3 regions of the Sporosarcina sp. Y352 genome follow, and region 3 is predicted to be linked to each of the others. Evidence: riboswitches for the same ligand, from Rfam matches in the RefSeq annotation. Region 3 holds a riboswitch; each other region holds the start of a gene.

Region 1 (7,111 bases), on a different contig from region 3:
TTTCATAACCTGGTTCGCGGTGATGCAATCTTGATCAAAGAAGCGTATGCAGCAGCAGAGGAAAAGGATGTTGAGCAACTTCTTTATTTGGAGCAATTATGCGGGGCCATGAAGCTTGCGAAGGAATCACGTGATGCGAGTATTAATCTTGGCAGACAGTTTATTAAAACGGTGGCTCCGCTCGGAACGGACAAGTTCCTGGCTGAATGGAAAGACCGCATTGATTCGAAAGAGATTAAAGGGCATTATTCCATTTTATATGGCATTTACAGTGCAACAACAGGCGTCAGTGCGCAACATGCCGTCATGACCTATTTATTCGCATCGCTTAACGGACTCGTCCAAAATGCAGTCCGTGCAGTACCATTCGGACAAACTGCCGGTGTCCAGACGACCTACGGGCTGATTGGTCCTGTGACGGAAGCGGCTGAATTGGTGTCGACACTGACGATTGATGATATAAGCAACAATGCGCTAGGCATCGAACTAGCTTCAATGAAGCATGAATATTTATTCTCGAGGATGTTTATTTCTTGATTTTTTTAGGAGGAGTTTTTTTTATGAAACCAGTACGTATAGGCATCGGTGGACCGGTTGGATCGGGCAAAACGTCGCTCGTTGACCAACTGACACGTGCAATGCATAACGATTATAATGTGGCTGTCATTACGAACGATATTTACACACGTGAAGATGCACAGTTTTTAATTAAAAGCGGAGTACTTGAAGAAGACCGTATTTTGGGCGTTGAAACAGGAGGTTGCCCGCATACGGCAATCCGTGAAGATGCTTCCATGAACTTTGCGGCAATCGATGAGCTGAAATCTCGTTTTGATGATCTTGATATTATATTTGTGGAAAGTGGCGGCGATAATCTATCTGCAACGTTTAGTCCGGAACTTGTCGACGGCTATATCTATGTAATTGACGTCGCAGAAGGCCAGGATATTCCGAGAAAAGGCGGACCTGCTTTAACGCGTTCTGATCTTTTGTTGATCAACAAAACGGATCTTGCTCCGTACGTCGGGGTCGATCTTGACCTGATGGATAGCGATACGAAAAAAATGCGCAACGGACGTCCGTACATTTTCACGGATGTGCGAACACAGAAAAATGTAGACAAGGTCGTTGCTTGGATTAAGCACAATATGCTGTTGGAAGGCGCGGAATCCGCTGGTTCAAATGCTTAATCCGACCCGCTCCATCCATCACGGAAAACTAGATGTAGAGTTCGAGTTTAGAAGGGGCTATACACGGATGCCTCATGTTTACCAGCAGCCTCCTTTGAAGGCAAGCCGCGAACTTTACGATGGGAAAGACCCGACAGCGACGGTTTACATAATGGAATCGTCTGGCGGGATGGTTGCAGGGGATCGAAATGACATTACGGTAAAAATTGCACCAGACAGCAGCGCGAGGCTGATTCAGCAGTCAGCTTTGAAAATCTATCCGTCCCATACAGGGGATACTTGTGTGTTGACAATCGATGTCCAGCTCGCCGAACGAGCGCGTCTGGAATGGATGCCTGAAGTCATTATTCCATTCGCTGATGCGAAGTTCCAAGTCGACACGACACTTAGGCTAGCCGCTGATTCAACGGTATTATGGGGAGAAATCCTCGCCCCGGGTCGCGAAAAGCGCGGTGAAATTTTTGACTATGAATCATTGAAATCAAACTTTAAGATTTTCGTTGAAGACGAACTGATCGCCTTTGATTCACTGCATTTTTCACCGAAAGAAGTTGACTTAACTGGTATTGGTGTACTGGGAGACGCAATGTATGTGGGTTCGATCTGGCTAGTAACTCCTAAAGCTAAGGACATAGATATCCGTTCATTACAGGAAACACTACGGGTGGAAGAAGGTTTGAAAGCCGGTATGACAAGGCTTGAAGGAAATGCAATCCATTGCAGATGGCTCGCGGTTGATCAGTGGATGATGCAAGAAGAGATGAAACGGGTTTATGCACTTTTGGCGTCAATGGTTTGAGGGGCCACTCCGGTTGGGGTGTCTTTTTTGTTTGCCTAACTTGTCAAAGAACAGACATAACTAAAATATTTTATATATTCTGTATTGACATTCTATTTGAAGTCGCGTATTGTACTGGTTAACAACTAAATACGTAACTTTCTTATCCAGAGAGGTGTAGGGACTGGCCCGATGATACCTCAGCAACAGACTTTTTAAGTACTGTGCTAATTCCAGAAGCGTAAGTGTAATGCTTACTGCTTGGAGATGAGAAGAGCAAATAGCGAATTCGCCAAAACCTCTTCTATAAATTTAGAAGGGGTTTTTTGTTCTTTCTGGAGACCAAAGTTACCTTCAAAAAATGAAGGGAGAATTATTATGTTTTTGAAAAATCCACCAATTAAATTGAGTTATCAACAAACTTAGATAAAGTGCCCTCAAAAGACTCAGTCGTTTTTAACATCGTTCCGAAGCCAGAAAAAGCATCCGGGTTTCCAGTCCGCTCATACGCGCGACTGCCGAAAGAGAAGGGAAATAACCCGCTCATACGCGGAACTGTCGTAAGAAAAGAAAAATAACCCGCTCATACGCGGTACTGCCGAAAGAAAAGAAAAATAACCCGCTCATACGCGATACTGCCGTAAGAAAAGAAAAAGAGTTCGCCCATTCGCGTCCTGTTCTAATAAAATCAAAATCCACTAAAAAACAGAAAGAGGGAATTTACTATGACAAATCAAGCGACAACACTAACGAAAGCACCATTCAGAGCGGACCATGTTGGAAGTTTACTACGACCGGATAACTTGCATAAAGCGCGCAAAGACTTTAAAGAAGGCACAATTACTGCACAACAATTACGAGAAGTAGAAACACAGGAAATTAAACGGGTGGTTGATAAGCAAATTGAAATTGGTTTGGAACTTGTAACAGATGGTGAATTTAGACGTACATGGTGGCATTTAGACTTCTTGGAGCATCTGAATGGAATTGAAGGATTTGTACCTGAGAAGGGTTACACATTTGACGGGGTTGAAACTGAAAAATACGACGTTCGCAACACAGGTAAGATTTCATTTAACCCCAATCATCCATTCATTCAAGACTTTGTTGAGCTTAATGAAATCGTTGGCGGCCGTGCCGTTGTGAAACAAACGATTCCGAGCCCAAATCAACTCTTTAATATTGGAATACGTAATAGTGACATTTACCCTGACGTTGAAGAATTTGCAAACGATGTTATTCAAGCATACAAAGATGCTTTGAAAGCATTTTACGAAGCGGGTGTACGCTACTTACAGTTGGATGATGTCTATATTGCCGGGCTATCTGCACCGGAAATCCCGTTCAATGACGGAACCTATTCAAGAGAACAATTAATCGACTTGGCACTGCGCGTCATTAACGGTGTGTTAGAAGACAAGCCGGAAGACTTAGTCGTAACAACACACTTATGCCGCGGAAACTACCAATCAACGTGGGCGTTTGAAGGAAGCTACGCACTGATTGCGCCAACACTCCTTGCAAAAGAAAAAGTAGATGGCTTCTTCTTGGAATATGATGATGAACGTTCAGGAGACTTTAAACCATTGGATCATGTTCCAAATGGTGGAGCAAAAGTCGTGCTTGGTGTTGTTACATCGAAAAATGGAGAAGTAGAAGACAAAGATGCGGTTATCGCGCGCATTCAAGAAGCGGCGCAATACGTGCCACTTGAACAGCTGTGCTTGAGCCCACAATGCGGATTTGCATCAACGCATCACGGAAACAAACTGACAGAAGAACAGCAATGGGAGAAATTGAAATTCATTGTAGACGTAGCGAAAGAAGTCTGGGGCTAAATAAAATAAACCTGAATAAAGCTCATTTGCTTTGTTCAGGTTTTTTTCATTCCACAGTAAATGGTACAGCGACAGATAACTCGTACAACGGCTCACCAAGCGATAAAAATGTTTTCACAAGACGGTATTCACCTGGGATCAGTGTCACACCGAGCGCGTCGACCGAAAAAGTCTGGCGTGCTTTGCTTCCGGATGACAATACATTTCCATAGTCTTTGAAGGACGGATTCTTTAAGAACACGGCATCTGAATACGTAATGACAAACCACTGGCCATCTTTATTTAATTCAATATGAAAAACTCACCCAATTGATAGTCGGATGAAGTGGCATTTTGTACGACTGTCTTGATAACAGATGGTGATCCCAGGAAAGCATCTTCTTCAAGCGTAAGTGATAACCCTTCTTCGGATGCATGCATCTCTTGGTCAGGAACTGGGTAAGACAATGTAGAAATGGTAGATTCATTTCCGCAGGCGGTGAGAAGAGATATAAGAATAAGTACAATTGTTAGTTGTTTTTTCATAAAAGGGTACACCTCCACTTCCATCATATCCCTTTGATTGTGGATAAACATTGATCAAAACCAAGTACTTGGTTGTGGATAAGTTGTAATAGTGAAAAAATATTAATTATGCACATGTGGACAGTTTATTGCGAGAGAATGAAACTTCCCCCTCAGATTTCCGTATAACAAAGAAAGGGGTGGTTTTGGTGAGAACAGATCTACGTGAACGGCAATTGGTGCTAGCAATGACACGGACGCAACGCAATCGGATCAAACGGCGGTTGGAAGGGACTGAGTCGCAACTATCAGAAGCAATTGGAATGCGTGATAAGTTTCGAGAACAGCTGACAAAAGAGCAGCGTGACGTCGTGAAACTTGGGAAGTTCTCTTTCATGAATAAAATTAGTGAGTGGACGGGCACATGGGATGAAAAAATGGAAAAGGAAATTTCAGAAGCTGCTGAGGCTGAATTGCAATACAATGAGGCTGAAAAAGTAGTGATAGATTTAGAGGCGGAAGCCAAACAACTGCGTGAAGAGATGAAAAATCCAACTTTCTCTTATATAGATGAAGACTGGGCAGATTTTATCAAGGAAAAGGAGACATGGATTCGGCACAATGATTCCGTTGCAAACAGTACACTGCAAAAAATTGCAGATGACCGGGTAAGGGTGCGTTCGCTGTGCCGCGAAATCGACGAAGCAAGCGACGCTGGTCAAAAAGCTAGCCTTGCACTTGATGCGGCGCTGGATGAGCTTGGATCGGCGGAAGGTATGTCGGTTTGGGACACGTTTCTTGGCGGCGGTTTGATTGTATCAGCGCTCAAGTATTCCGAAATTAACAGTTCCGACGACCTCGTCCACCGCGCGCAACGTGCACTTCGCCATTATGAAACAGAATTGATGGACGTTCAGAATGCTGCGACTGAATCATTCATAGTAAATAAAAAGGATATTTTCACATTTACCGATCTGTTTTTTGATAATATATTTTCAGACTGGATGGTTCATTCGCGCATTACAGATGCGAAAAGCAATTTAAATGCTGTGTTACAAGACGTTCGCAAAGTACAGGACAGACTTGCAAGAAAGCGGGATGAAATGATCCATGAGTTGGAACAATTGGATGTGCAGGAAAAGGCGATTATTGAAGCGTGACGGCTAGTCCGCGGGGGATTAGTAGCGTTCGGCAGCCTGTCATGGCAAGCAAAAAAATCTTTACTCTTAAAGCAGCGGGATGCAGGTAATGCATCCCGCCGTATAATGGAGCAGTTTTCGAACAACTGCTGCATGGTTCATGCGAAAGCCAAAAATTCAAGCCGATTGCCAAAAGGATCCTGTGTGAAAAAGCGAGAACGGCCTTCGATTGGGGGCTCTTCGCTAATGATGTAACTAGCTTCTTCCAATCGCGATTTTAACTGATCAAGTGCATTCACTGTAAAACCGGGGTGCGCTTTTTTGGCAGGGATGAAGTCCTGCTGAATGCCGATGTGCACTTCGTGTGAACCACACTGGAACCAGCAACCGCCGCGTGCCTTCAAGTTTTCCGGTTTTGGGATTTCCTGCATGCCAAGAAGGTCTCCATAAAACGTCCGAGCTGCATCCTCAGAACCGGGTGGCGCTGCAATTTGGATATGATCAATGCCTGTTAGAAACGAACTCATGATTCATCACTCCTTTGAACGTTGTACCTTCAGTATAGCCCTCATTTAACCGCGGCACCATTCCTCATTTTGGACTACCAAGCATAAGTAATTCCTATTGACTTTATTGAAACCATTCAATTTTTCTTATCATTATCAATTTCATAATTACTTATTTACATTAAACACCGGTGACTAGGGCTTGAAAATCGCCATTTTCTTTGGACTAATTTCGGCTTCCTGTTGTGATTATTAGCCTGTCGCATCCCTATTTATCAAGACATTTCGATAATGATATAGAAGTCGTTCAATTCAAAGCGATGCAATAGCATTTCTATAAATAGAGCCCAGTGTTTGTTCAAGTTATTTACTGGTTATTTTTATTTAATCAACAGACGTGATAAAATTTTTGATTATCAAATTATCTCATTAATCAAACGAATATCTTTACACCATATTGCATATAGTGTACTATGTAACTAATACACCGATACATTAAGGAGGAAAGCTTATGAAGCAGTGGAATGGGTTAGTGAAAAAAGAGTGGATAACGATGAAATGGGCGTTACTCGTTAGTGCATTGTTCGGAACCCTTGTCATGTCCTTTTTTCCGTTATTGATAACCAGATTTTTGGGATTAGAAGTACATATTTTTGAAGTTGCGCTTGTTATCTGTTTTCTATGGGCGATTGCAAGTGCATTAGCTCCCGTAACTGCATTGTTTACGATGCTGGAAAGGGACATGAAGCGTCCAGATGTATGGCTTCATTCGACAGCATCTATTTATAAACTGGTTGGAGCAAAAGCATTGTTGGCATCCTTTATTGGGGCAGTAGGACTGCTAATTCCTACAGTCGTTCTTGCTATACAATACGCATTATTCAAATCTGCAACAATTACATTCAACGATTTGTTTTTCTTCGGAAGTATTTTCATCGTACTGGTTTTTGTGGTTTCAATCATTTTCATGAGTGTCGGATTTTTCTTCTGGGTCATTGATCGTCTTATGAAACCCTTCTTAAAGGGATATTCAATAGTGGCTACTATCATTTTGTTCTTCGTTTCAACCCGAATCTATAGTCTAATCACTCTTTCGGAATTTTATCAGAAGCTGGTGTCGATTGGACCTATTGATGTCATGAAACTCAAAAATCCG
Region 2 (7,111 bases), on a different contig from region 3:
TCCAACATGATCTTGCTAGGGTTCCAAGAAAGAGCTTGAACCGAATTGTTAATCTCCTCAATTTGGTTTATCCAAGTGGAAACAGGTGACCCGACTTGATTTATCTCAATCGTTTTTAAAGTATTTTGCAAACTTTCTTTTACTTCTGCAGTTATCTTATTAGCCTCTTCTTCTAGCTTGCTCAGTGTTCCGCGTGTAGAATTTAACACTTCTTTTTGACTATCGATTGCCTGTAATGACTTTTCATCAATTTCAGTTTGGAATCCTTGAAGTGTTTTAAAACTATTCAACCAGCCATTCCAGATAGAATCGATAGCATTAGGTGATTGTACCTCGTTAAGTGAATCTACCGCAACAAGTGAATTTTGAGCTTCTGTTAATTTCTTCGTCATAAATAATTCCCCCTTTTTAGTATAAACGTGAAACATAGAACCCTATATGGTTGCATGCAACGAATGTGCATTGGACCCTCTTTTAATTCTCCTTATCTGTGTCTTTCGAAGGCGACATGAAAGGAGTGAAAAATGGATTGTATAAAGTGAAAAACTGATCTAGCATTTTTTGGTAATGCCCAAGCGAACCTGCCCAAACCTCTAAATATTGCTCACCGGCTGCTGTAATCGAATAAATACGTTTTGCTGGTCCACCGGATGTCGTATCCCAAACTGATGTGACCATCTCATCTTTTTCAAGTTGTCGTAGAATCCGATAAAGGTTCCCTTGATCGACTGAATCGAACCCGAATTGCGTAATCTTTTGCATCAATTCATAGCCATGTGAATTCCAATCGCGTAGATGTAATAGCATGATTGGAATTAGGAAGTTTTTTGGAGTTCCTAAATTGGTAGTTTTGTCATTCTTGGATGTCCCCTGATTTGAATCCACCGTTTATCACCTCCAATCACAGTAAATGTCTATAGATGTAATTTACACCTATATGTTTATTTTGTCAAACATGAATATTGGAAAAATATAAAATCGAGTACGTAAAGAATGTTACATCTGTTGAATTAAACGTTTACTAATATAAAACGTTGGTGAGTAGGGATTGAAGAATGCAATTTCCACTGTACTATTTCCGGCCCGCTTTCGGCGAATTAATCACGACACTTTAACGGAGGGATAAGTCTGTTGTAATTAATCGTCTGTCGCATTCCTCCAATATTCTAGTGAAAATACAGTTGCTCTGAAAGAAACAAGTAGATTAGCTTCTATATAGAGCGGAAGTGCTCGAAAATAATTTAGAAGTCGTTAAGTCCAAAGTGATCCAAAAAAGCTTATACACGTAGTGCCCAGTGTATGATTAAGATATTCACTGGTTATTTCTGGTTTATTGTATAGAAGTAAAAAAATCTCAACTAAATTATTGTCTTACGCATATGTATGAGCCAACACTCATACATTGGTAAAGTCGTCAAGAAGTGAAACGGAGCTTAACTTTCATTTTGTAAGAACGTGATAAAACCCTATCTTATCGCGTTATATGTCGAATTGTGTTGAATAACCGAGTAGAAGTGAGAATAGATAGCCCTTTCTGATTATTCATTTAAAAATCGTCAATCAGTATAATTATGTACAGGGGGTCAGTTGGTACTTGCTGAGCTTATTACTTAAAAGGAGATGAAGTTTATTGTCACAAACATTGCCACTAGATCCGTTTAAAATGTGGAAAAACATTTACGAACAAACAGAGGCGAACTGGAACGAAGCAATCCAAGAATCGTTGAAGAAGGAATCTTTCTCTGAAGGAATGGGAGAGACCCTAAACTACTACCTGCAATTTCAGGAGTATTCAAATGAGGCGACTGAGTCTTATTTGAAACAAATGAATATGCCTACGCGAGCAGAACTTGCGGATGTTGCATCTCTCGTCATTAATTTAGAAGGCAAAGTTGACAATCTTGAAGATAAATTCGAAGAAGAATTAGGTAAATTAGATGCGACAAAAGAAATTAGTCAGTTAAGAAGGTCTGTCCTAAACTTGGAGAGAAAACTGGATAAAGTTCTTGAGGTGCTTGAAGGTATAGAGAAAGAAAAAACGGTGGTCGCACCGAAAGAGTTGAAAAAGTAATAGTAGATTTGTTCAATTTAAGGGGTAAAAAATAGAGTGATGGGAAGTGTGTGGGAATATGACTATACAAATAAACGAAGTAACTGAAAAAAGTACGATTGGCAAACCACTTGCGGGGAAAGTGGTAGTAGTAACTGGGGGTTCACGCGGAATTGGTGCTACAATCGCTAAAGTATTAGCTGAAAATGGTGCATCTGTTGCGATTAATTACCAATCTAGAATTGATAGTGCAGAAGCAGTTGTAAAGGAAATTGAAGAACAAGGTGGAATTTCTTGTGCAATTCAGTCTGACGTATCTAAAGCGGACGATGTAAAGAATTTCATGGCTGAAGTTATCAATCGTTTTGGGAAGATTGACATTCTCGTGAATAATGCAGGTATTACAAGAGACCGTACATTCCGTAAACTTTCTAATGAGGAATGGAATGAGGTAATCAATGTCAATCTAAACAGTGTTTTCTATACAACATCGGAAGTAATTAATCATATGCTGGAGCAAAAGTCTGGACGAATCATTAACATAAGCTCAATCATCGGACAGGCTGGCGGATTCGGTCAATCAAACTATGCGGCATCAAAAGCGGGATTGATTGGTTTAACGAAATCACTGGCATTAGAAACAGCTAGAAGTGGAATTACTGTCAATGCTGTTTGTCCTGGATTTATCGAAACGGAAATGGTTGGAGAAATGCCTGAAAATGTAAAAGAGGGTATTATTGCAAAAATTCCAATGCAACGTTTGGGCCAAACGGAAGAAATTGCAGAAGCTGTATTGTTCCTTACACAGGCTAAGTATATTACGGGGCAAACAATCAATGTGAATGGCGGATTATACATGTAATAACCTACCATTTTTTACTTGTGGAAAGGGTCTTCTGCAAGGAAGCCCTTATAAATGATTGAATTTTGATAGGAGGAAAAAAATGGGTTATTCTAGTATAAAAGATGCTGACAAATGGATGGATACAATGCCTGATGATTTGAAGGTAGGTTTTGAACGAATTCAACGGATGACGTCGGTACTGACAAATGAGCCTGAACCAAAAGTCGGTCAAACACCTAAAGAAGTTATCTGGACAAAGAATAAAGCGAAACTATATCGCTATCAATCAACAGTCAAGAAAACGAATAGCGTCCCTATATTAATGGTTTATGCATTGATCAATAAACCTTATATATTGGATTTAACACCTGGCAATAGTCTAATCGAACATCTTACAAACAAAGGCCACGACGTTTATTTACTGGATTGGGGTACTGCGGGTTATGAAGATCGATATATGAAATTAGATGATTATATCTTAGATTATATTCCGCGCGCTGTTAAGAAAGTATTGAAAACGTCGGATGCCAAGGAAATCAGTTTGCTTGGTTATTGTATGGGTGGGACGATGACTTCTATTTTTACGGCACTACATCCTACACTGCCAATTCGTAATTTAATCTTCATGACGAGCCCATTTGATTTTTCGGATGCAGGTTTATATACGAGCTGGTTAGACAAACGTCATTTTAACTTGAATAAACTAGTTGACACACTTGGTTTGATTCCTCATGATATGATTGATTTTGGCAACAAGCTGTTAAATCCGATAGCCAATTTTTATGGTCCTTATATCAGTCTGGCGGATCGCGCGGATAATGAGGAATTCGTTAACAATTGGAAGTTGATGCAGAAATGGCTGAATGACGGAATTCCGTTTCCAGGTGAAGCCTATAGGCAATGGATTGGTGAGTTTTATCAAGAGAATAAATTAATTAATGATGAACTCTATATTAGAGGACAGAAAGTGGAGTTAAGCAAGATTACGGCAAATGTATTAAATATTGCCGGAAAGCATGATGTCATCGCTTCTCCTAACCAAGTAGAACCACTAAACGCTAAAATCTCAAGTAGAGATAAGACTTTCCATCTGACGGATACTGGTCATGTCTCAGTGGTTGCTGGTAGAAGAGCCATTAACAATACGTTTCCGTTGATTGAAGAATGGTTAACAAAACACTCTATACAATAATATAATACGAGTAAAAGCTGCTAACATGATTATATTATTGTGTTAGCAGCTTTTATTTTTTCGAAATCTGAAAAATAAAAATAATAAGGAAAAGAATATTCGCATTTTACGAAAAAGTCCTTGACTGATACGAGTTATAACGATAGGATAATCATAGTTAGTAAAACTGAATATTAAATTCTTATCGAGAGAAGTCGAGGGACTGGCCCAATGACGCTTCAGCAACCAGCCATAATATGGTCAGGTGCTAATTCCAGCAGGAGAGAAATGTCCTGAGAGATGAAGAAGAACGAATTTTAAATCGTTAAGTCTTCTTTTCATGGAAGGCTTTTTTTGTATTAAAGGGGGATTGGGTGGAATGGGCTTACTGGAAGAACTGCAGACAAAGATATTAATTGCGGATGGGGCTATGGGGACGCTGCTCTATTCATATGGGATTGAGTACTGTAACGAAGAACTGAATCTACAGAAACCGGAGATTGTGGAGAAAATTCACTTAGATTATATTACGGCTGGGTCAGATATTATTCAGACCAACACATATGGAGCCAATCTTCTTAAGCTGGAGCGTTATGGTTTAGAAAATCAAGTAAAAGAAATTAATGAAGCAGCAATTCAAATTGCAAAAAGAGCTGCTGCACCAGGCGGACAGTTTGTACTTGGTACGATAGGCGGTATCCGTGGGATTCGTAAAAGTGATGCGACGGTTGAAGAAATAATAAAAATGATTGATCAGCAAGCCAATCACTTATTGGCAGGGGATCCGGACGGTTTACTCCTAGAAACCTATTATGATTTTGAAGAACTTGTTGCTACTGTAAAGCATTTACGCAAACTAACAAATACGCCAATTATTGCCCAAGTATCAATGCATGATCCAGGCATTTTGCAAAATGGAATGCAACTTAACGAAGCGTTTCATCAGCTTGAAGCACTGGGTGCGGACATAGTAGGAGTCAATTGCCGATTGGGGCCACATCATACGATTCAAGCTTTCGAACAAGTAACACTTCCTGAAAAAGCATTTCTTTCCGCTTCTCCAAACGCAAGTTTAATGGATGTTGAGGATGGACGGATTGTCTACGAATCAGAAGCTGATTATTTCGGGAGAGCTGCATTGCGACTCCGGGAAGAGGGCGTGCGCTTAATTGGTGGATGCTGTGGAACGACGACAAAGCACATTGAGGCTGCGAAAAAATACATTGGAAATCTAGCGCCCATCTCGGAAAAAATAGTGACTCCAAGAAAGCCGATTGTAATTCGAGAGGCAGAACCGCAAAAAACAAAGCCACTTCATGTCAAGGTAATGACAGAACGAACAATTATTGTGGAGTTGGATACGCCACGTCATTTAGATATAACTGGATTCATTGAAGGTGCTAAGGCGTTAAACGAAGCAGGCATAGACTCTCTCACTATGGCTGATAATTCATTAGCCTCTCCGCGCATTAGCAATTTGGCGATGGGTTCGATGTTAAAACTTGAGCATAAGATTAATCCTCTTGTACATATCACATGTCGGGACCGCAATCTAATCGGTCTCCAATCACACTTAATGGGGTTAGATGCACTTGGGTTGCATGAAGTCCTAGCAATAACCGGTGATCCTACGAAAGTGGGCGATTTCCCAGGGGCTTCAAGTGTATACGATGTGTCTAGTATGGAATTCATTCAACTGATTAAACAGTTGAATGAGGGCATTTCATTCTCTGGTAAACCTCTCCGCAAGAAAGCGAATTTCTCTGTAGCTGCAGCATTTAATCCGAATGTACGTGTACTGGATCGTGCAGTAAAACGCTTAGAGAAGAAGATTGAAGCGGGTGCAGATTATTTCATCTCGCAACCCGTATTCACAAAAGAAAAAATCCGAGAAATTCACGAGCAGACAAAGCATTTACCTACACCTATTTTCATCGGTATTATGCCACTCACTAGCATCAGAAGTTCAGAGTTTTTGCATAACGAAGTACCCGGAATCAAGCTCTCAGAAGATGCACTTGAAAGAATGCGTGCGTGTGGAGATGACAAAAACAGAGCGACTGCAGAAGGTATTCAAATAGCGAAGGAACTCATAGATACAGCGGCAGAATTATTTAATGGAATTTACATTATCACGCCTTTCCTCAGATATGATACGTCACTTGAATTGATTCATTATATTAAAGAAATAGATGCACAGAAAGAGAGAGATCACAGTTATGTCTAAGAGTTTACTTGAGAAAGAACTTCAAAAAAGGATATTAATTATTGATGGTGCAATGGGAACGATGATTCAAAATGCGGACCTTTCTCCGGAAGAATTCGGCGGGGAAGAATATGATGGATGTAATGAATATTTAAATATCGTAAATCCAGAAGTTATTGAAAACATACACCGTGGATATTTAGAAGCAGGTGCTGATATTATTTCTACGAATACGTTTGGTGGCACGCCAGTTGTATTGAATGATTATAATTTAGGAGACCAAGCGCATGAGATTAACTATCGTGCAGCCCAATTTGCAAAAAAATGTACTGCAGAATTCTCGACAAATGAATGGCCTCGATTTGTAGCAGGAGCAATTGGACCGACGACAAAAACACTTTCTGTAACAGGTGGCATTACATTTGATGAGCTGAAACATGACTTTTATATCCAAGCGAAGGCATTGATTGATGGTGGAAGTGACTTGATATTGCTAGAAACAAGTCAAGATATGCTGAACGTAAAGGCTGCTACACTTGGTATTAAAGAGGCGTTTGAAGTGACTGGAATAGAACTTCCCATCATGATTTCAGGAACAATTGAACCAATGGGTACGACGCTAGCCGGACAAAGCATAGAAGCTTTCTATATTTCCATTGAGCATGTGAAACCACTTTCTGTAGGCTTAAACTGTGCAACGGGTCCTGAATTCATGCGAGATCATATCCGTTCACTATCAGAGATATCTGACGGCTATGTCAGTTGTTATCCCAATGCAGGATTACCCGATGAAGAAGGACATTACCATGAGTCACCAGAATCACTATCTCAAAAGCTAAG
Region 3 (7,111 bases):
TGAATCGGTAATCTGCCGGTTGGTTTCCCACCGACACCGCCTCCTTCATAGACGAGTAGAATGTCGGGTGCGTGCGTATTGAGTGCTAGCACGGATGCGAGTAACGGCATCCCTGTTCCAACGAAAACAGCCGTGTCTTTCGGCAATACGCGAGAAGCCGCAATGATCATTTTTTCAGTTTCAGTTGCCATCTTTACCCTCTCCTTTTCGCTACTTTTGGATATGGTGCCAGTTTCTTTTCGATCTTTTTCAATTGATTCACAACACGGACGCCGCCGATTTTTTCCAAGTACTGAAAATGATCTTTGCTTCCGTGGACGTATGTTTCCAAGTAATCTGCAACGCCCTCATCTGATACAGATGCGTCGAGCCAGATTTGCCAATGGTCTTCATCGAATGAATACAAGCCTGGAACTTGATTTGGGTGGGAACCGTATGGGGTTTCGACCACCGCATCAACGACGAAATAAGGAATTTTCGTCAATGCCGGATCATTCTGGATGACTTCATCGTGCACGATTTCTTCCGCAGTGATCAAAACGAATTTCGCAGCATGTGCAATTTCGATGTCTTCCGCGATATTGCCGTCTATTTGACAATTGCCGTACCGATCTGCACGATGGACATGAATGATGGCTACATCTGGATAGCATGCCGGCAAGAGTTCCACGGGTTCATTGGTAAACGGGTCAACAATTGTTTTAGAACCGCTGTACTGCAATGTATCTGTTCCAAGAGATGACCTGGTCGGATAAAATGACAGTCCTTTCATCGCAGCTGTGAAACGCCATTGGAATCCTGCATTCGTCGTTTCCGATAGGACTTTAAGTCGTCCCGATTCGACCGCTGCTCTTGCAGGTCTGGCCAATCCGCGCACTTCATCCGCAAATCCGTAAGATACTTCTGCTTTCGTTACGTTGCCTGATGCCGCGAGCAATTGCCAGTCATGCTGAGATCCTTTCGTTCCGATTGTTAGGTCTCCAACTTTTTGGCGAATGATTTCGTGGACTGCCGCAAGTGGGTTACGAACAGAACCCATGCCGCCGAATACGACGTAATCGCCTGCTTTGACACCGCGCGATACCGCCTCGTCAATTGTCGTCAACTTATCTCTTTTCACCATCGATTTACGCTGTTGACGGAAAGCCCTCATTTCGTCTGGGTGCGCCCATCCGTATAACTTGGATGAAGCTGTTTCTTGTGTAGTAGTCATTTTTTATTCCCCCTTATCTTCTATCGACTGCTTTTGCCGAGCGGTCTCCGGCGAATTGAATGAGCTGTACTATGATGATTAAAATGACGACAGTTGCCAGCATGATTTCATTTTCAAAACGATAGTAACCGAAGCGAATCGCTAAGTCCCCGATACCACCTCCACCAATCATCCCGGCCATTGCCGAGTAGCTAAGTAAGCTAATAACTGTGACGGTAAGTCCGGCAATCATCCCTGATCTCGCTTCTGGAAGCAACACATCTTTGATGATCAACCACGCAGATGCACCCGTAGATTCGGCCGCTTCAATGACGCCTTTGTCAATTTCCCGCAAAGACGTTTCCACCAAACGGGCATAGAATGGGATTGCGGCAAAAGTCAGTGAAACACTCGCGGCAGTGGGTCCCATCGTCGTACCGAGAATAAGTTTCGTCACAGGAATCAAAACAACGAGTAGTATAATGAAGGGAATCGATCGAATAACATTGACGATTGTCCCTGCGACACTCTGTAGGACTCGGTTTTGCCAGAACATCCCTTCACTTGTTACAAATAGTCCAACGCCTAAAGGAACACCGATGACGATTGCAAATGCGACGGCAATCCCCATCATCCAAGACGTTTCAAGAAAAGCATTTCCGAAATCAGTTATAATATCAGGCGGCATTTGCGAGCACCTCCAATTGGTTTGTCCGTGTTGTAATATAGTCGATTGCATTCTGTAATTCTGTTTTTTCTCCATCAATTTCAATGATGAGCGTTCCAAGCGGACGGTCCTGTATGTACGTTATCTGACCGTGAAGAATATTGATGGCGACGTTGTATTTCTTCAACGTTTCTGCAATGACGCCTTCTTCAGCAGATTCCCCGCGGAACACGATTTGGACGATTGACCCTTTTCGGCCCGTTAGCAAGCGTTCTGGCAATGTTAAAGAATGGACCGTTTGCACAAATTGCTTTGTTAAAGCCGTTGCTGGATTCGCGAACAAGTCATAGACGTCACCTGCTTCAACGACTTTTCCGTTTTCCATCACGGCGATGCGGTGGCAAATCTGTTGTACGACTGCCATTTCATGCGTGATCAAGACAATTGTAATGCCTAATGTCTGATTGATTTCCTGAAGCAATTCTAAGATGGACGCTGTCGTTGTCGGGTCAAGAGCCGAGGTTGCTTCATCACACAGCAACACTTTCGGTTCATTTGCCAGTGCACGTGCAATGCCCACACGTTGTTTTTGTCCACCCGATAATTGAGCTGGATAATGTCCCGCACGATCCGACAAGCCAACCATGTCAAGTAATTCCGCTACGCGTTTCTTGATTTCACTCTTGCTTTTGCCCGCAGCTTTCAATGAAAATGCGACATTATCTGCGACCGTTTTCGAGCTAATCAAGTGGAAGTGTTGAAAAATCATGCCAATCTTCACACGTTCTTTCTTTATCTCTCTCTTCGTCAATGAAGTCATTTCTTTTCCGTCGATGAAGATTTGCCCCGCCGTCGGTGCTTCCAACATGTTCAAGCAGCGCAACAATGTACTTTTTCCGGCACCACTGTAGCCAATAATTCCGAAGATTTCACCTTGCTGAATGGTCAGGGTGACATCTTCAACGGCTTTCACGTCTTTATATTGTTTTGTCACATTGACGATTTCAATCATTTAAGTCACTCCTTTTCTGCTTGATAAGGTGGTAGCACATAACCCGCTGCATTTTCTTTCGTGTATTCATAGAATTCGTCGGAATGATACGCAGCCTTCAATGCTTTGGCAAACGGCTTATCTTCGTCTTCTTTTCGTATCGTCAAGTAAATCAAGTAATCTTCAGATGTTTTCTCCACATCGACCGCTTCTGTTAATTTCAAACCTGATGCCAGAGCGAAGTTCCCATTGACGAATGCGAAGTCAGCATCACCGAGTGACCTAGGTGTTTGCGCCGCATCCAGTGGTTGGATTTTCAAGTTGTATTTATTGGTTTCCACGTCTTTTTCGGAAGCTGTTATCGGATTAACATCCTCAGAGATTGTGATCCAGCCGTAGTCTTCCATCATGTTCAAAGATCTTGCCAGGTTTGTCGGGTCGTTTGGCAACGTCACCGTCATGCCTTCTTTCACATCCTCAAGAGCTGTATGTTGGTCCGAATAAAGTGCAATTGGAGCAGTCGGAACGCCATATGCAGGTACGAGGTCCATGTCATGGGATTCATTGAAATTCACTAAATAGTTTCGATTTTGGAATAAGTTCGCATCGATATTTCCTTCATTTAGCGCATTGTTCGGCTGGATATAATCATTGAACTCGACAATCTCAACCTCGAAGCCGTCTTTTTCAAGTATAGGAATAATCCCTTCCTTCAATTGATCACTATAAGGACCCGCTGTTGCGCCGATCTTAATCTTCTTTTCATCATCCGCAGATGCAGACCCGCACCCCGCCAATACCAGTACACTAATTGCAATAAGCAATAAATTTCTAAACACTTTTTTCATCTTCTATTCCCCCTAAATTTCTAATTTATATACAAAAAAGGCCTCCAGCAATTCGCAATATTGTCTTTGAACAATATCGTGAAAGTCAAGAGGCCTCCGGTTGTCCGGTCAGCTTCACTTCTTATTTTCAGTTTTCAGTACTGGGAACCGTTTTTTCTCAGTTCGATCGATTTGAACGATTTGTCCTTCATGGATGGTAATGTGTACCTCTCCAAAATCCAAACCTTTCAGCGCCTGCGTAATCGCATCGATTTTAACTACATCATTCACTTTCAAAACCATTGCGCATCCTCCTTTTTTTCTGAGTGACGGTCACAACGTCTAGTCTGATGATCGACTACAAAAAAGCGGCCTCTTGTGAACTAAGAGGTCGCCGCAACACGTAGTTTGTAGGCAAAACCTCTCATCTGTCAGATGACGAACGACATCTGCTGGAATTGGCACCGTTTGAATGAATTCAATGGTTGCTGAGGCGTCAAAGGGCCAGTCCCTCTGCCTCTCTTTATAAGAGTTTTGTTTATGTAATTGATATTCATAATAATCCATCTATTCCGATGTGTCAACTATACTTTAAAACTATTTACTTTTTAAGTGACGCCTCTACCAATTTTTCATTCCAATTCTCGCGAATGAAGGGCGCTCTTCCCGACTCTTCTTTGAAGACTTTATATTTTTCTGGGTTCTTTTGATAATAGTCTTGATGATAGTCCTCGGCAGGATAAAAGATTGTGGCTTCAACGATTTCAGTAACAATTGGTTTTTCAAAGCGACCACTTTGGATTAACGCCTCTTTTGAGCGTTCCGCAACCTGTCGCTGTTCCTCATGATGGTAAATGATTGCCGTGCGGTAAGAAGTTCCACGACTGCCAAACTGACCATCTGCATCCGTCGGGTCAATTTGCTGCCAATAGATGTCTACTAGTTTTTCATAAGAAAAGACTGTCGGATCATATGTGATTTGCACCGCTTCCGTATGTCCCGTAACCCCCGCACGCACTTCCTCGTACGTCGGATTTTCAGTGACGCCTCCAATATAACCGGAAACTACTTTTTCAATACCGGGTTGCGTATCAAACGGCTGCACCATACACCAAAAACACCCACCCGCAAATGTTGCCAATTCAACTTTTTTCTGAGTCATCATAATCCCCCTCTTCGTTATAATAAACGCCCCTGCCATATAAAAACGACCCCTTCCTAAAAGAAGAGGTCGCCGCATGACAAATATCGCGTGCAAAACCTCTCATCTGTCAGATTCATAATAAATCTGTTGAAATTGGCACCGTTTGAACACTGTTCAATGGTTGCCGAGGCTTCACAGGGTCAATCCCTCCGCCTCTCTTTATAAGAGTTTTAGCTATGTAATTGATATTCATACTAGTCTATCCATTTAGATAAGTCAATGTCTGAAAATATAATTTTGTGATTTTTTACTATATTGAGTAAGATATACGATGTTTGAATGTTTAATATGGTTATGAGAAAAGAACTAGAAGTCTTCAGTTTTGGCAAAGCTTTTAATTAGGTGAGGAAGTGAGTGAAATAGGCACTCTTGGTACTTTCGGATTACAGAAAATTAGCCGATTTAAATTTGGTTGGGTTTCTTCGTTACTTCTTAACGGTTTTTCTGGATAGCTTTTTGTGTGACTTAGTGACTGTCAGTAAGTCGATTTAGTGGGTGGGAATTCGATGGGGATTGCTAGTGATGAATTATTGTTTTAATAATAATAATTTTATTCGTTAGGTGCTTGTTTAAAACGTTTTTTGGGCGTTTGGTTGGGCGGGTTCAACCGATATATGAGTGGTCGTCCGCGATATTCAAGCGGGCACACACATTATATCGGCGGTCCCCAGCGAGCATCGGGCGGTACTCACCCGATACATGAGCGGTACAGCACGAGCTTCAGGCCGTCAATCACATAGAGTTACTTTTAGCTACATGTTCAATATCTAAATAACCTCTTTTATCGAAATTAAAGCTTTTGAAGCAGAACTTGCAACACAAGATAACAAGCTACTCCGGGCTATTGTCTATCTTATTTCTGATGGAATGATTGACATTGTATTCAGCGTTTATACCATGACGAAAATATCATTTTCCGTAAACTCTGGAATCATATCTTCACTTCTTTCTTTTACTTTTTTTAGATTCGTCTTGTCTTTCATTCAGTGGTAAACCAAACTCTGGATAAACCTGCTTTACAATACTTATATTTTTAACAATATAAAAATACCTATGGATATAAACAGAGAAGTAGGCAGTGATAATCGAGACAAAGGAAAGTAATAATACTAAGAAAAGCATTTTTGCAGAATCACTATAGAGGAGTGATAGCACAAGTTGACCTATCACATATCCAATCCCACCAATTGACAGCCAACGGATATTGATACTCTTCATCTGTTGCATTTTATGGTAGGTTCCCGAGTAAAGGGCTTTTATATTTAGCCAATTAATCGTCAACAGTAATCCGATAAGCAGAAACAGCCCAATAATAAAAGGTACTTTCCCCACCGCTCCAACATTGTAATACAACAGTTTTTGCGATGCTAAAAAATAGACATATGTATTAACAACCCCATATACACCAAAAAAGAGATAATAGGACTTCTCAAATTTGTATGGGGCGAATAAATAAAGCAATCCCCAAATTTGTAGGATTACTACCGGCACAATTGCCGCCATAAAATAAATAAACGAAAATGGCGCACCCAGAATTGGAAGCATTCCAGCCAAATATAAGCAGATTAAGAAAAACCCAATAATATTCGATCTGTTTTCCTTAGGTGTTTGGAATTTCAAATAAGATAACGCAATCTTATCAATTTTTTTCTTTTCGATTTTAGGTTCTCTCCTATCCTTTAAACCAAGAAAAAATATTATCGTTAATGTTTTTTACAACTTTTTATAGCATCACAAATTGAATCTGTTTCTCCGTCGTTATGCCGGGTGACACCGACCTGGGAAGAAATAACTTATCCTTTCTAATCTAATAAAAAAGCACTTTTGCTGATTCACTATAAAGGAGTGATAAGGCAAGTTGGACGATTACATATCCCATTGAACAACTAAAAGCGTTACAATCCTGAAAATTTCATTTTCCGTGAATTTAGGAATCATACCTTCATTTCTTTCTTCTCTTGATTTTCTTGTTTACTTTATTTATGCTTCTTTCGCTTTTTCACTGGCAGGTTCCTTTGATTTTTCTGTATTTGGAGCCTGGTGAAGCTGTAGCACTATCCCGCACAATAGGGATGCATAGAAAAACTCATTCCTCTTGACGCACTTGAATCGAATTCTTTGTTAAATATTCCCTTTTAAAGCCAGGATAGTAAGAGGTCCAAATGTTATGTACAAAATACAAAAATGGCAGCGCGGCTACTGGCAATAGAAATAACAAGAACCAATATGG

Evidence for each region. A riboswitch is a leader RNA that binds a small molecule or an ion and turns the genes downstream of it on or off. The one in region 3 is predicted to bind S-adenosylmethionine.
Region 1: linked by a shared signal. The riboswitch ahead of AC1TO6_RS16400 (5-methyltetrahydropteroyltriglutamate--homocysteine S-methyltransferase) and the one ahead of msrA (peptide-methionine (S)-S-oxide reductase MsrA) in region 3 are both predicted to bind S-adenosylmethionine.
Region 2: linked by a shared signal. The riboswitch ahead of AC1TO6_RS12695 (bifunctional homocysteine S-methyltransferase/methylenetetrahydrofolate reductase) and the one ahead of msrA (peptide-methionine (S)-S-oxide reductase MsrA) in region 3 are both predicted to bind S-adenosylmethionine.

What each region holds. Positions count from the first base shown of each region.
Region 1 covers NZ_JBXCJE010000011.1:99,190-106,300, forward strand. Annotated here, with positions in the region: gene AC1TO6_RS16385 (urease accessory protein UreF) at 1-537, shown strand, start outside; gene ureG (urease accessory protein UreG) at 561-1,190, shown strand; gene AC1TO6_RS16395 (urease accessory protein UreD) at 1,258-1,989, shown strand; SAM riboswitch class I at 2,129-2,242, shown strand; gene AC1TO6_RS16400 (5-methyltetrahydropteroyltriglutamate--homocysteine S-methyltransferase) at 2,694-3,806, shown strand; gene AC1TO6_RS16405 (hypothetical protein) at 3,853-4,047, opposite strand; gene AC1TO6_RS16410 (hypothetical protein) at 4,089-4,331, opposite strand; gene AC1TO6_RS16415 (hypothetical protein) at 4,520-5,470, shown strand; gene AC1TO6_RS16420 (VOC family protein) at 5,608-5,976, opposite strand; gene AC1TO6_RS16425 (hypothetical protein) at 6,467-7,111, shown strand, end outside.
Region 2 covers NZ_JBXCJE010000006.1:196,973-204,083, reverse strand. Annotated here, with positions in the region: gene AC1TO6_RS12720 (hypothetical protein) at 1-392, opposite strand, end outside; gene phaQ (poly-beta-hydroxybutyrate-responsive repressor) at 475-885, opposite strand; gene AC1TO6_RS12710 (polyhydroxyalkanoate biosynthesis repressor PhaR) at 1,631-2,071, shown strand; gene fabG (3-oxoacyl-[acyl-carrier-protein] reductase) at 2,130-2,912, shown strand; gene phaC (class III poly(R)-hydroxyalkanoic acid synthase subunit PhaC) at 2,995-4,086, shown strand; SAM riboswitch class I at 4,265-4,372, shown strand; gene AC1TO6_RS12695 (bifunctional homocysteine S-methyltransferase/methylenetetrahydrofolate reductase) at 4,445-6,292, shown strand; gene metH (methionine synthase) at 6,285-7,111, shown strand, end outside.
Region 3 covers NZ_JBXCJE010000009.1:94,387-101,497, reverse strand. Annotated here, with positions in the region: gene AC1TO6_RS15105 (CoA-transferase subunit beta) at 1-191, opposite strand, end outside; gene AC1TO6_RS15100 (CoA transferase subunit A) at 194-1,213, opposite strand; gene AC1TO6_RS15095 (methionine ABC transporter permease) at 1,227-1,880, opposite strand; gene AC1TO6_RS15090 (methionine ABC transporter ATP-binding protein) at 1,870-2,871, opposite strand; gene AC1TO6_RS15085 (MetQ/NlpA family ABC transporter substrate-binding protein) at 2,877-3,698, opposite strand; gene AC1TO6_RS15080 (YezD family protein) at 3,813-3,980, opposite strand; SAM riboswitch class I at 4,099-4,209, opposite strand; gene msrA (peptide-methionine (S)-S-oxide reductase MsrA) at 4,279-4,839, opposite strand; SAM riboswitch class I at 4,939-5,049, opposite strand; gene AC1TO6_RS15070 (hypothetical protein) at 5,821-6,501, opposite strand; gene AC1TO6_RS15065 (hypothetical protein) at 6,968-7,111, opposite strand, start outside.